DNA from 2 places in the Dietzia sp. JS16-p6b genome. Region 1 is predicted to be linked to the other one. Evidence: riboswitches for the same ligand, from Rfam matches in the RefSeq annotation. Region 1 holds a riboswitch; the other holds the start of a gene.
What was found. A riboswitch is a leader RNA that binds a small molecule or an ion and turns the genes downstream of it on or off. The one in region 1 is predicted to bind cyclic di-AMP.
Positions count from the first base shown of each region.

Region 2: linked by a shared signal. The riboswitch ahead of CT688_RS06315 (C40 family peptidase) and the one ahead of CT688_RS03940 (transglycosylase family protein) in region 1 are both predicted to bind cyclic di-AMP.

Region 1 covers NZ_CP024869.1:871,275-876,891, reverse strand. The annotation lists gene CT688_RS03960 (MFS transporter) at 1-583, shown strand, start outside; gene CT688_RS03955 (DUF2771 family protein) at 580-1,089, shown strand; gene CT688_RS17995 (cold-shock protein) at 1,099-1,500, opposite strand; gene CT688_RS03945 (hypothetical protein) at 1,622-1,903, shown strand; cyclic di-AMP (ydaO/yuaA leader) riboswitch at 2,082-2,240, shown strand; gene CT688_RS03940 (transglycosylase family protein) at 2,250-2,870, shown strand; gene CT688_RS03935 (hypothetical protein) at 2,995-3,192, opposite strand; gene CT688_RS03930 (helicase-associated domain-containing protein) at 3,295-5,496, shown strand; gene CT688_RS17645 (hypothetical protein) at 5,493-5,617, shown strand, end outside.
Region 2 covers NZ_CP024869.1:1,397,649-1,403,265, reverse strand. The annotation lists gene CT688_RS06330 (long-chain fatty acid--CoA ligase) at 1-865, shown strand, start outside; gene CT688_RS06325 (glycosyltransferase family 4 protein) at 911-2,044, opposite strand; gene CT688_RS06320 (NlpC/P60 family protein) at 2,097-3,224, opposite strand; gene CT688_RS06315 (C40 family peptidase) at 3,402-4,016, opposite strand; cyclic di-AMP (ydaO/yuaA leader) riboswitch at 4,030-4,177, opposite strand; gene CT688_RS17935 (hypothetical protein) at 4,257-4,391, opposite strand; gene CT688_RS06305 (DEDD exonuclease domain-containing protein) at 4,665-5,617, shown strand, end outside.

The sequences.
Region 1 (5,617 bases):
CCTGTTCCTGGCGTTCGTGGCCAAGGCCCAGGAGAACGCCACGGCGGCGGAACAGGCCGGGATGCTCGCGATCGCCGGTGTGGCAGGAGGTCTGGGCACGTTCGCGGGCAACGCCGTGGGCGCCCGCCTCCCGCTGGGCCGCCCGGGCCGGATCACCACGACGGCGGCGGGGGCCGCGTTGTCGGCCGCGGTGGTGGCGGCGGTCCTCGGCTCCATCTGGGCGGCGGCCCCCCTCGCGCTCGTGGCCGCGGTGAGCAGCGCGCTCGGCAAGGTGGCGCTCGACGCCTCGATCCAGACGGACATCCCGGATTCCGCGCGGTCGTCGGCGTTCGGCCGGTCCGAGACGGCTCTGCAGCTGGCATGGGTCGCGGGCGGCGCGCTGGGGGTCCTCCTGCCGCCGGACTTCACCGTGGGCTTCGGCGTGATCGCGGTCGTCGGCGCCCTGCTGTTCGCGCAGTCCCTCCTGACCGCGCGCGGATCCACGCTCGTGCCCGGGCTCGGCGGCAACCGACCCCGGTTCCCCGGAGAACCACGTGACCCCCGTTCGTTCGGCGCACGCCTGCTGGGCAGAATGGAGGAGTGAGCTCCCGCAGCGATGCCCCCGCCTCCGGCCCCCGCGTTCGTCCAGTCACCTGGGCGATCCTGGCGTGGGTGGTCGTCATGATCGCCGCGATCGTGGGGGCGTGGCAGGGCTCGGCCTCACGCCACGGGTCGGTGCCGTCGATCACCGTCGCGACCGACCGCGATCACGTCGAGGTCCCTCCGTTCGCGGCCACGGACCTCGACGGCACCACCTATGCCAATCCGGTGGGCCGGTTCGTCATCTCGGGTGAGCACACGCTCACGGTTCGGCTCCCGGTCGAGCTGCGCCGCGCCACGCTCGACGTCTACGAGGTCCGCGCGGACGGGTTCCGCGAGTACACCGTCGAGCCCGACGGGCCCGGCGAACTGCTCGTCCCGGTCACCCTTCCCGACGAGGGACGGATCGAGGGGCTGGCGCTCCGGGCGGTCGCGCTGGTCTACGCCGCGGACGGCTCGGAGACGATCCTCAGCGGCGAGTGGTCGGTCGGGTTCGACTACGCGGACTGATCCTGCCGGTCACGCGTCCAGTTCGCGGGCGACCCCGCGGAGAACCGATGCCACCCGGCTCGACACCTTGTGGTCGGGACGGTGGCCGCGCCGCAACTCGGGCTGGACGGTCGACTCGAGCACCTTGATCATGTCCTCGACCATCCCGTGCAGCTCATCCGGGGAGTGCCGTGGGCCACCCCGGGGCGCACGGTCCTGCGCGACGGTGGGCTCCTCGTGGACGACCACCCGGAGCGCCTGGGGGCCGCGCCGACCGGAGACCATGTCGAACTCCACCCGCTGGCGGGGCCGGAGCGTGTCCACGCCGGCAGGAAGGGCGTCGGACCGGACGTAGACGTCCTCCCCGCCCTCATGGGACAGGAAACCGAATCCCTTCTCCGCGTCGTACCACTTGACCCTGCCACTGGGCACCGCGAACCACCTCTCCACACGATCGCGCACAGGTGCGACCGACCATCACCACGTCGCCGTCGAGCCTACCCTCGCCGAGGTGGCGGTTCGGTGCCCCCATCGGGCCGGTAGCCTGCCCGGTGTGACCTCAGATGCCCGACCCCCGGCCGACGACCCTGACCCCTGGACCCCTCACGCGGCCCAGCCCACCCCGTCCCGCCCCAGACGTCGCGGGCTGTTCGTCGCCGCCCTGGCCGTCTTCGCAGTCGGAGTCGTCTTCACGATCCTCGCCGCACTCACCCCGTTCGTGCTGGACCGGGACGCCCCCACGTTCCTCTACGTCGGCGCGATGGTGTTCACCCCGGTCGGGTTCCTCCTGGGGCTGCTGTACGCCATCCTCGGCTCCCGGCCGCCCAGGGCGTGACGGAACCCACACGTCCGCGAATCTCCAGGTAACGAGCGGATAACACTGATAGCCGCCCTTCTGCGTGACCTGGTTTTATCTCAGAATGGTGACGATCCGGCATCAACCCGCTACTGTTCGAGTCAGACTCGTCAGCGAGTTGGCATCGGACGCACCACCGAACCCCGCCCTGCGGCCGTTGCGACAGTGACCGTAACCGGGCGGGGACGGGGGACCCGATCAGGGCCCTTGCCGGGCCGGCGACCACAGGTCGCCTTGGGGTCAAGCCGCCATCCGCGGCCGGGCGCACTCGTCCGAACCCGACAGCTCACCCCGTAGGCACCGAGTGAAAAGGACTGACGCGTATATGACCTCGAACACCGGACGCCACCGCGCTGCCACCCCCGCCTCCGCACCCAGGACGGCGGTGAAGGTGGTCCTCGCGGGCACCGCGTTCTCCGCCGCCGGGCTCGCCCTCGCCCCGGCCGCCAACGCGGCCCCGGACTCCGACTGGGATCGTCTCGCCCAGTGTGAGGCCGGCGGCAACTGGGGGATCAACACCGGCAACGGCTACCACGGCGGACTGCAGTTCTCGCCGAGCACCTGGGCGGCCTATGGCGGCACCCAGTACGCTCCGACCGCCAACCAGGCGACCCGCGAGCAGCAGATCGCCGTCGCCGAGAGGACCCTCGCGGGTCAGGGTTGGGGAGCGTGGCCCGCCTGCTCGGCCAAGCTGGGCCTGAACTCCGCGCCGACCCCGCGTGACCTGTCCAACCCGGCGCCCGCCGCGGCCCCGGCTGCACCCGCCGCTCCGGTGGCGGTCACGGCCGCCGATCACGTCGCGACGCTCACCGCGTTCGCCGAGGGCCGCGGACTCGCCCTGCCGATCACGGACGGCTACCAGGCCAACAAGGACCTCATCGACGCCGCCTACGCCGAGAACCAGACCGCCGTGGACGACTTCTTCGCCACCTACCTGGCGAACTGATCCGGGTCGGACCGGCCACGAGAACGGCCCGCCACCCCCTCTCAGGGGGTGGCGGGCCGTTCTGTCGTCCACACCGACGCCGTCACGCCGACTGACGCGCCGACGCCGGGCACCGGTGGGTGGGTCAGCGGGACGGCAGGGACCTGTTGACCACCGTCTCCGGATGGACGTAGTTCAGGCGCTCCTGCGGCAACGGGAAGATCTCCTGCCCGAAGGGGGACAACCCCCCCGCCACGAGCGCAGCCAGTTCGGTCACCGGGTGCTCGCCGAACGAGGCGTCGGGCCATCCCGGGTTGTCGTAGGTCAGTTTCTTGGCAGCCACGTGGACATCATCTCACCTCGAGCCCGATCCGTCAGCACCTGGGTCGGACCCCACCGCCACCGGTTCCCGCCGACGGCCGCATCTCACTAGGCTGGTGCGGATATGTCGACCTCCCGCACCACGCCCCGGCACCCCACCAGTGGGGAACCCGATTTCCCCACCTGGCTGGCCGGACTGCCCGACGAGACGCTCGTGCGGCTGTGCGAGAGACGCGCGGACGTGGCCACCCCTCCCCCGGCGTCACTGGGAGTTCTCGCCTCACGGCTGCGGTTGCCCGCGTCGACCGCCCGCGCGCTCGGCACGCTCACCTGGCCGGAACTACTCGTACTGTCCACGGCCGCCGCGCTCGGTGCCGACTCCGGCCCGGTGCCGATCGGTGCGGTCTCGGAGCGTCTCGGTGTCGACCAGGGCGACGCGGCATTCCGCGCGGCCGTGGACACCCTCCGTGATCTCGCGCTGTTCTGGGGCGAGATCACCCACGCCCGGATCGTGCCCGTCACCGGCGCGGCGGTCGACGCCGCGCCGGTGACGGCCCCTCGTCCCGGGGAGCCTGTCGGGACCCGGCTCGACGCCGCGTGGAGTGGCCTGTCCGACCGGGCGCTGGGTGTCCTCACGGCGGTCGCCCGCGGCCGCTCGCCCGCGGGTTCCCTCGGGCCCGCCGCGTCGGAGACGGTCCGTGCAGCGGCGGCGGAGCTCGTCGAGGCCGGCCTCGCCTCGGTCACCGCCACCGGCGACGGCGAGGTGGTCGTGCCCCGCGCACACGCCCTGGACCGGGCCAGGCACGGAGCCCGGTCGAGCGGCTCGTCTCTCCTCGACCTCCCCTGGTGGTCGGCATCGGGCACGGGGAGCCGAAGGCCCGCGGGCACCGGGGCGACGGCCGGGACGTCGTCCGGCGACAGCATCGACGCGTCCGGGGGCGTGGCCGCCCTCGACCTCCTCCACCGCTGCGACGCGGTCATCGCGACGCTGTCCCTCCACCCCGCCGCCACCCTCAAGGCCGGCGGGGTGGGGGTCCGGGAACTGCGCCGGATCGCCCGGTCCGCCGGGGTGGGAGAAGCGGAACTCCCCCTGCTGCTCGAGGTCCTCGCCGCCGCGGGTCTGATCGCCGTCGGCGACACCGACGTCGGCGAGACCGGGTTCGACTCGGTGTGGGCACCGACCGAGGCCGCGGACGTGTGGGCCGCACGCGACCGGGCGCGGCGCTGGGCGGATCTCGTCCTGGCCTGGTGGTCGATGCCCCGCGCGCCGTGGCGGGTCGGTTCCGAGATCGAGGGCGGCGGCACGGTGCCCGCCCTCGGCGATCCGGTGGGCCCGCCCGCGGCCGGCGAGCGCGACCGGGTTCTGCGCGCACTGTCCGGGCTCGAGCCCGGGGCCGCGCCGGGCGACGAGCTGGTGCCGGAGGTGGTGCGCTGGTTCTCACCCATGTGGTTCTCACGGGCAGGGTCACGGCCGTGCTCAGAGATCGTCGCGGAGGCGAGGCGGCTCGGGCTCGTGGTGGGGACGACCGCCACCAGCGCGGCCAGGCTCCTGGTCTCCGGTCCCCCCGCCGCGACCCCCTCGGTCGACGACCTCGAGCCGGTCCTGAGCGCGGCGCTCCCCGAGCCCGTCTCGGAGGTGATCGTCCAGGCCGACCTCACCATCCTCGCCCCCGGGCCGCTCGTGCCGGAGCTCGCGGCGGACTTCGAGCTGCTCGCCGATGTCGAGTCCGCGGGGGCCGCCACCACCTACCGGGTCACCGAGACGTCGCTGCGTCGGGCTCTGGACTCGGGACGGACCGCCGCCGGGATCAGGGAACTGCTGGCGCGGACCTCCGTCACCCCGGTCCCACAGTCCCTGGACTACCTCATCGAGGACGTGGCGCGCAGACACGGCCGGCTCCGGGCGGGGGCCGCGTTGTCGTTCCTGCGCTGCGACGACCCGTCGCTGGTGGCGCAGGTCCTGGGCTCGCCGGTGGTGGAGAGGTGCGCGGTGCGATCGGTCGCCCCGACCGTCCTCATCTCCCAGGCCCGCCCGCTGGACCTCGTCGAGGCGCTCCGGGAACACGGATTCGCCCCCGTCGTCGAGGACACCTCCGGGGCGGTCGTCGCCCTCACCCGCCCGATGGCCCGCGTCCGTGCCGCCGCCCCCGGTCGGGCCCGCCGCGTCCCGACCCGTCTGGCCACCCCCTCGGAGCTCCGTACGGCGATCGCGGCGATGCGCTCGGCCGACCGAGTCCGCGCGGCCCGTGGCCCCTCGGGGGCGGGTACACCGGTGAGGCCGCCATCGCCCGCCTGCACGAGGCCGCGGGGTCGGGCACCGCGGTGACGGTCTCGGTGGTAGACGCGCAGGGCCGTTCGACGTCGCGGCTCGTCGTCCCCGTCTCCGTCGCAGGGGGACGGATCGAGGGAATCGAGCCCGACTCCGCCGAGGCCGTGAGCCTGCCGCT
Region 2 (5,617 bases), 530 kb from region 1:
CTACTCCAAGGCCAACCGCGGTGGGCGGGTCGGGCCACTGCTCAGGCTCCGCCACGCGCTGTTCGCCAGACTCGTCTACGCCAAGCTCGTCGCTGCACTGGGTGGACGCTGCGAGATCGCCATCTCGGGTGGCGCGCCGCTCGGCGAACGCCTGACCCACTTCTTCGACGGCATCGGTGTCAACATCTTCGAGGGGTACGGACTCACGGAGACCTGCGCGGCGATCGCGGTCAACACCCCCGGCAAGATGCGTATCGGGACCGTCGGCCAGCCACTGCCCGGATGCGCGGTCCGGATCGCCCCGGACGGCGAGGTCGAGGTGAACGGCCCGGTGGTGACCTCCGGCTACTGGCGCAATGAGCGTGCGACCGCCGAGGCCTTCTCCGACGGCTGGTTCCGGACCGGGGACCTCGGATCGCTGGACGAGGACGGCTACCTGACCATCACCGGCCGCAAGAAGGAGATCATCGTCACCGCGGGCGGCAAGAACGTCGCTCCGAACCAGCTCGAGGACGCGCTCCGGGCGGACCCGCTCGTCGCCGAGGCCGTGTGTGTGGGCGACGGGAAGCCGTTCATCTCGGTGCTGATCACCCTCGACCCCGAGGCACTGGACCGGTGGAAGGCCCACCACCACAAGACCGGGTCCCTGTACGAGCTGCTGCGGGACGCGGACATGATCGAGCATCTCGACCAGGCGCTGTCCCGGGCCAACAGCACCGTCTCCCATTCGGAGGCCATCAAGAAGTACCACGTCCTCCCCGATCAGTTCACCGAGGAGACCGGTGAACTCACCGCGTCGCTCAAGGTCAAGCGGAACGTGGTGCACCAGAAGTTCGCAGCACAGATCGAGGATCTCTACACCTGACGTCCGAGACTCGATCCACGCCCGGATCGGGACTCGATCGGGAAGCTAGTCCCCGGAGAGCACTCGCCGCATGTTGCGGGCGAGGTCTTCCCAGCGCCAGGAGTCGAGAACCCAGGTGCGTCCGCGGACACCCATCGACGACGCGCGTGGCCGGTCCGAGAGCAGACCGGCCACGGCGTCGACGATCTCGCCCGTCGAGGTCCCGTCCACCACGAGCCCGGTGGTCCCGTCCAGGACCGTCTCCGGGGCGCCACCACTCCGGCCGGCCACGACTGGGACGCCGCAGGCCGAGGCCTCCAGATACACGATCCCCAGCCCCTCCACGTCGAGTCCCCCACCCCGCGTGCGGCAGGGCATGGCGAACACGTCCGCCATCCGGTGGTGATCGACGATCTCGTCCGCCCGGATCCGGCCGGTGAAGATCACCCGGTCCGTCACCCCGTGCCTGCGCGCCAGACCCTCCAGCGTCCGCCGGTACGGGCCACCCCCGACGACGACGAGGACCGCTTCCGGGACGCGGCGGGCGATCTCGGGCAGCGAGCGGATGAGCGCGTCCTGTCCCTTTCGCGGGACGAGGCGGGAGAGACACACGATCACCTCACGGTCCGCCACCCCGTAGCGCTCGCGGATCGCCCGCCGCCGCACGGGATCGGGCCGGAACCTGTCCGTGTCGACCCCCCCGGGCTGGTGCACGAGCCTCGCGTGCGGGCCGAACGCCGCCGCGAGGCGTCGCCTCGTGTACTCACTCACGTAGGTGACGGCGTCCGTGGACTCACCGATCATCCTGAGCACCTGGCGCGAACCCGGCAGCATCGACCACCCCACCTCGTGGCCGTGGGTGCTGGCGACGATGCGGGTGACGGGCCCCTCCCGCAGGACGGGTGCCATGGCGGCCAGCGGTGCTGCCGCACCGAACCACACCGTGCTCGCCCCGAAGTCCGAGGCCAGTCGCCGGGCACGCTTCGCGAGATCCGGTGTGGGCAGCAGCATCTCCGTCGGGACCCGCTCGACCAGATAGGGGCGGGAGTCGTCGTACTCGATCGAGTCCCGGCCCCGGAACGTCGAGGCGAGGACCGCCACGTCCTCCGGGTCCAGGTGCGCCAGATAGGTCTCCAGGTACGACTGGATACCACCGGGCCGCGGCGGATAGTCGTTGGTGATCAGCAGGGTCTTCGTCATCACGTCCGAGACTGCCACACCGCCCGGGGATCGCCTGCCCGGCGCCCACGCGTCAGTAGCGACGGACCCCGCTGATCGGCATCGCGTCGACCTTCTCGAGCTTGACCGGCACCCCGTAGGTCGGCGCGTGGAGGACGAGTCCGTCGCCGGCGTACATGCCGACGTGGGTCGCACCCGCGTAGTAGATGACGAGGTCTCCGGGTTGGATGTCCGGCATCGCCACGGGCGCCCCCGCCACCGCCTGCGCCTGACTCGACCGGGGAAGCGTCTTGCCCTCCTGCGCGTACGCCCACACCATGAGGCCGGAGCAGTCGAACTCGGACGGTCCGGTCGCCCCCCAGGAGTACGGGGCACCGATCCGGGTGAGGGCCACGTTCAGGGCGGCCGTGTTGACCCCGTCGATCGCCGGGGCGACGTACCCCGGGGGCACCAGGGGGCCGCCGGCCCAGAGTGCACGCTGCGCGTCGGAGAGAGCGTCCACGCGACGTCTCACCTCGTCGATCCGCACTCTCATCTCGTCCGACCGCTGATCGAGGTCATCCGCGCGTCGCTGGGCGTCACGCGCCGAGGCGCGCGCGGCTTCCGACGCGAGATCCGCCTCCACCCGGAGACGGGCGGCCTCCGCTGAGGCGGCGCGCGAGGCGCCGAGCGCACTGGTGGTGGCGCCGGAGAGCCGCTGCAGAGTACCGATCCGGTCGACCAGGTCTCGGGGGCTCTCGGCGAGGACGGCGGCCCGGGTGGCACCGGTATCGCCCCCGCGGTAGCGGAGAGTCGCGAGTCGATCGACGAGCGACTGGTCGCGCGACGCCCCCAGATCGGCGACGGCGGCGAGTCCGGCGGCAACTCCGGCCTCGCGCTCGCGTCGCTGCCGTTCGGCGTCGGCCCTCTCCAGATCCGCTCGCGCCAGGTGCAGTTCCTCCCCGAGTGCGCCGGCCTCCGCGGACAGCCTCGCCAGCTCGACCAGGTCCTCACCGGTGGCCTGGCCTGACGAGGCGGATCGTTCCGGCGCGGTGTCCTGGGGCGGGCCCGTCGTACCGGTGCTCTCGGCCCCGGCCGGGCCCGCCGTCCCGGGATCCACGGTCTGGGCCGACACCGTCTGCGCCGGCACCATCACTCCGCCGGAGCCCAGGAGGGCGAAGGCGGCAACGGTGAGGGCGATCGACCGGGATCTCTGGGTCATGGGCAGATGCGGCATTCTCGGATCATGGTTCGGAGACGGACGGAGCACGACGGGGGCGGTGGATTGCACCGTGGTCGGGATGGTCGTTGTCGAGATAGTACAGACGACGAACCCCGCCGACACCGGTTACGTGACCGGGGATCGGCGGGGTCCGCTGGAGCGCGTGTGCGGGGCGACTCAGTAGTAGCGGGTCGCACCGTAGAACGGCATGGAATCCAGCGGCGCGTAGCTCACCGAGGTGCCGGAGTACGGGGCGTGCACGACCTGGCCGTTGCCGGCGTAGATTCCCACGTGGCTGGCGCCGCTGTAGAACGCGACGATGTCCCCGGGCTGCAGGTCGGCCTTGGCGACCTGGGTGCCGCCGCCGATCTGGGCCTGGCTGGTACGCGGGATGGAGATCCCCGCCTCCTTGTACGCCCACGAGGTCAGGCCGGAGCAGTCGAACGAATTGGGGCCGGTGGCGCCCCAGGCGTAAGGCGAGCCGACGCGGGTGCTCGCGGCGTCGAGGATGCGCTGGCCGGTGGAGATCTCCGGCGCCGGGGTGGCGAACTCGACGGGGGCGGCCTGGGCTGCCGCGACCGGGACGAGGCCGGCCGGCAGGGCGATGCCCTCTGGGAGATCGACGGTGACCTGTGCGGGCACACCGGGCAGACGCAGTTCGACGGGTACGTCGACGGTCACCGGTGCGGCGGCCGCGGTCCCGGCGCCTGCGACGGCGGCGCCTGCAGCGAGCAGTCCTGCGGTGGCGACACGGCGCCCGGTCGAGCTGGCCTTGATGCTGTGGGCTCCCACGAGAGTGATTTCCTCTTTCTTCCTGGACACCGACCGGGTTAGCTGACGGGTTCGGACACGGAAGTCTGTCCTACGCCCCGGCCTCTCGGCCGTCGGGCGATTCACCCCAGTGGAACGTGGTTCCCCGGTGCGCCGCGGTGGCGCTTTGGTGGCGACCCCGGCCCCCACCGGTGGGCGGGTGATGACTTCCGAGGTCTCGAAAAGGTTACGAAACCATCTCGCCGAAGTCCAGCCCATCCGCTAGGCGGCCGTTTCAGCACCCACGATCTCCAGGGTCGAGACCAGCCCGAGCGCCATGAGCACCTCGATCGCCGAACGCACCTCGGGCTCGAGAACATACCCGCACGACTCCTCGGATAGTGCATCTACCTGCACTTCCTCGGACAGAATCACGGAGACGACACAGTCCTCGCACCCGCTCGGCCGGGCCGGACACCGCGAGCAGTCCATCGAGAACATGATCTACATCACACTCCGTCCTGGGCGTGTTGCCCATTTGTTACCAGGCCGCGATTTGCGGCTCGGGGCAGACCGTAACGGCCGGGTACGACACCCCACCCCTACGACACCCATCCCCTGTGACGACGGACGGCGGACGGCGGGGTGCGTCGGACGTCCGTGTCGGACCGGATCGTTACCGTGTGCGCCATGCCCTGCCCCCCGACTCGAGAACTGGTCCACACCCCGGGGACCACGGGGGTCCAGGCCGCCTTCGACGAGCTCGAGCCGATGCTCTCCGAGGTGACGTTCGTCGTCGTCGACCTGGAGACCACCGGTACCCGGCCGGGAACGGATGAGATCACCGAGATCGGCGCGGTCCGGGTACGGGGTGGGGAGGTCCGGGCCGAGCTGTCCACCTTCGTCTCCATCACCGGCTCGCTGCCGGCCCACATCAGCAGGCTCACCGGGATCGCGCCCGTCGATCTCGTCGGGGCCCCTGCACTCGGTGAGGTGATGGCGACGTTCCTGGAGTTCTCCCGCGGCGCCGTACTGGTCGCCCACAATGCCCGGTTCGACCTCGGATTCCTCCGCGCGGCCGCCGAGTCGACCGGCCACCCGTGGCCCGATCCCCCGTCGGTGTGCACGCTCACGCTGGCCCGGCGCATCCTCCATCGGGGCGAAACCCGTGGGCACCGCCTCGGCGAACTCGCCTCCCATCTGGGATCCACAGTCGAGCCGAACCACCGGGCGCTCCAGGACGCCCGCGCCACCGTCGACGTCCTTCACGCACTGATCTCCAGGGTCGGTGACTGCGGGGTGTCGACGCTCACCGAGCTCCGTTCCTACGACGGACGCCTCGCCCCCGCGGTCCGGCGCCGGGCCAATCTGACCGAGACGCTCACCACCGGCCCCGGGGTCTACCTGTTCCGGGACGCGTCGGGCGGCGCGCTGTACGTGGGGTCGTCCATATCGGTCCGGCGCCGAGCCCGCTCCTACTACTCCGGAGCTGATCCACGCGGCAGGATGCGGACGATGGTCGGCCTCGCCGAGAGCGTCGAGTCGGTGCCGTGCGCACACCTCCTGGAGGCGTGGACCGTCGAGGAGCGGCTCATCGACTCTCTCCAGCCGCCCTACAACCGGCGGTCCAGGTCTCCGCGCCG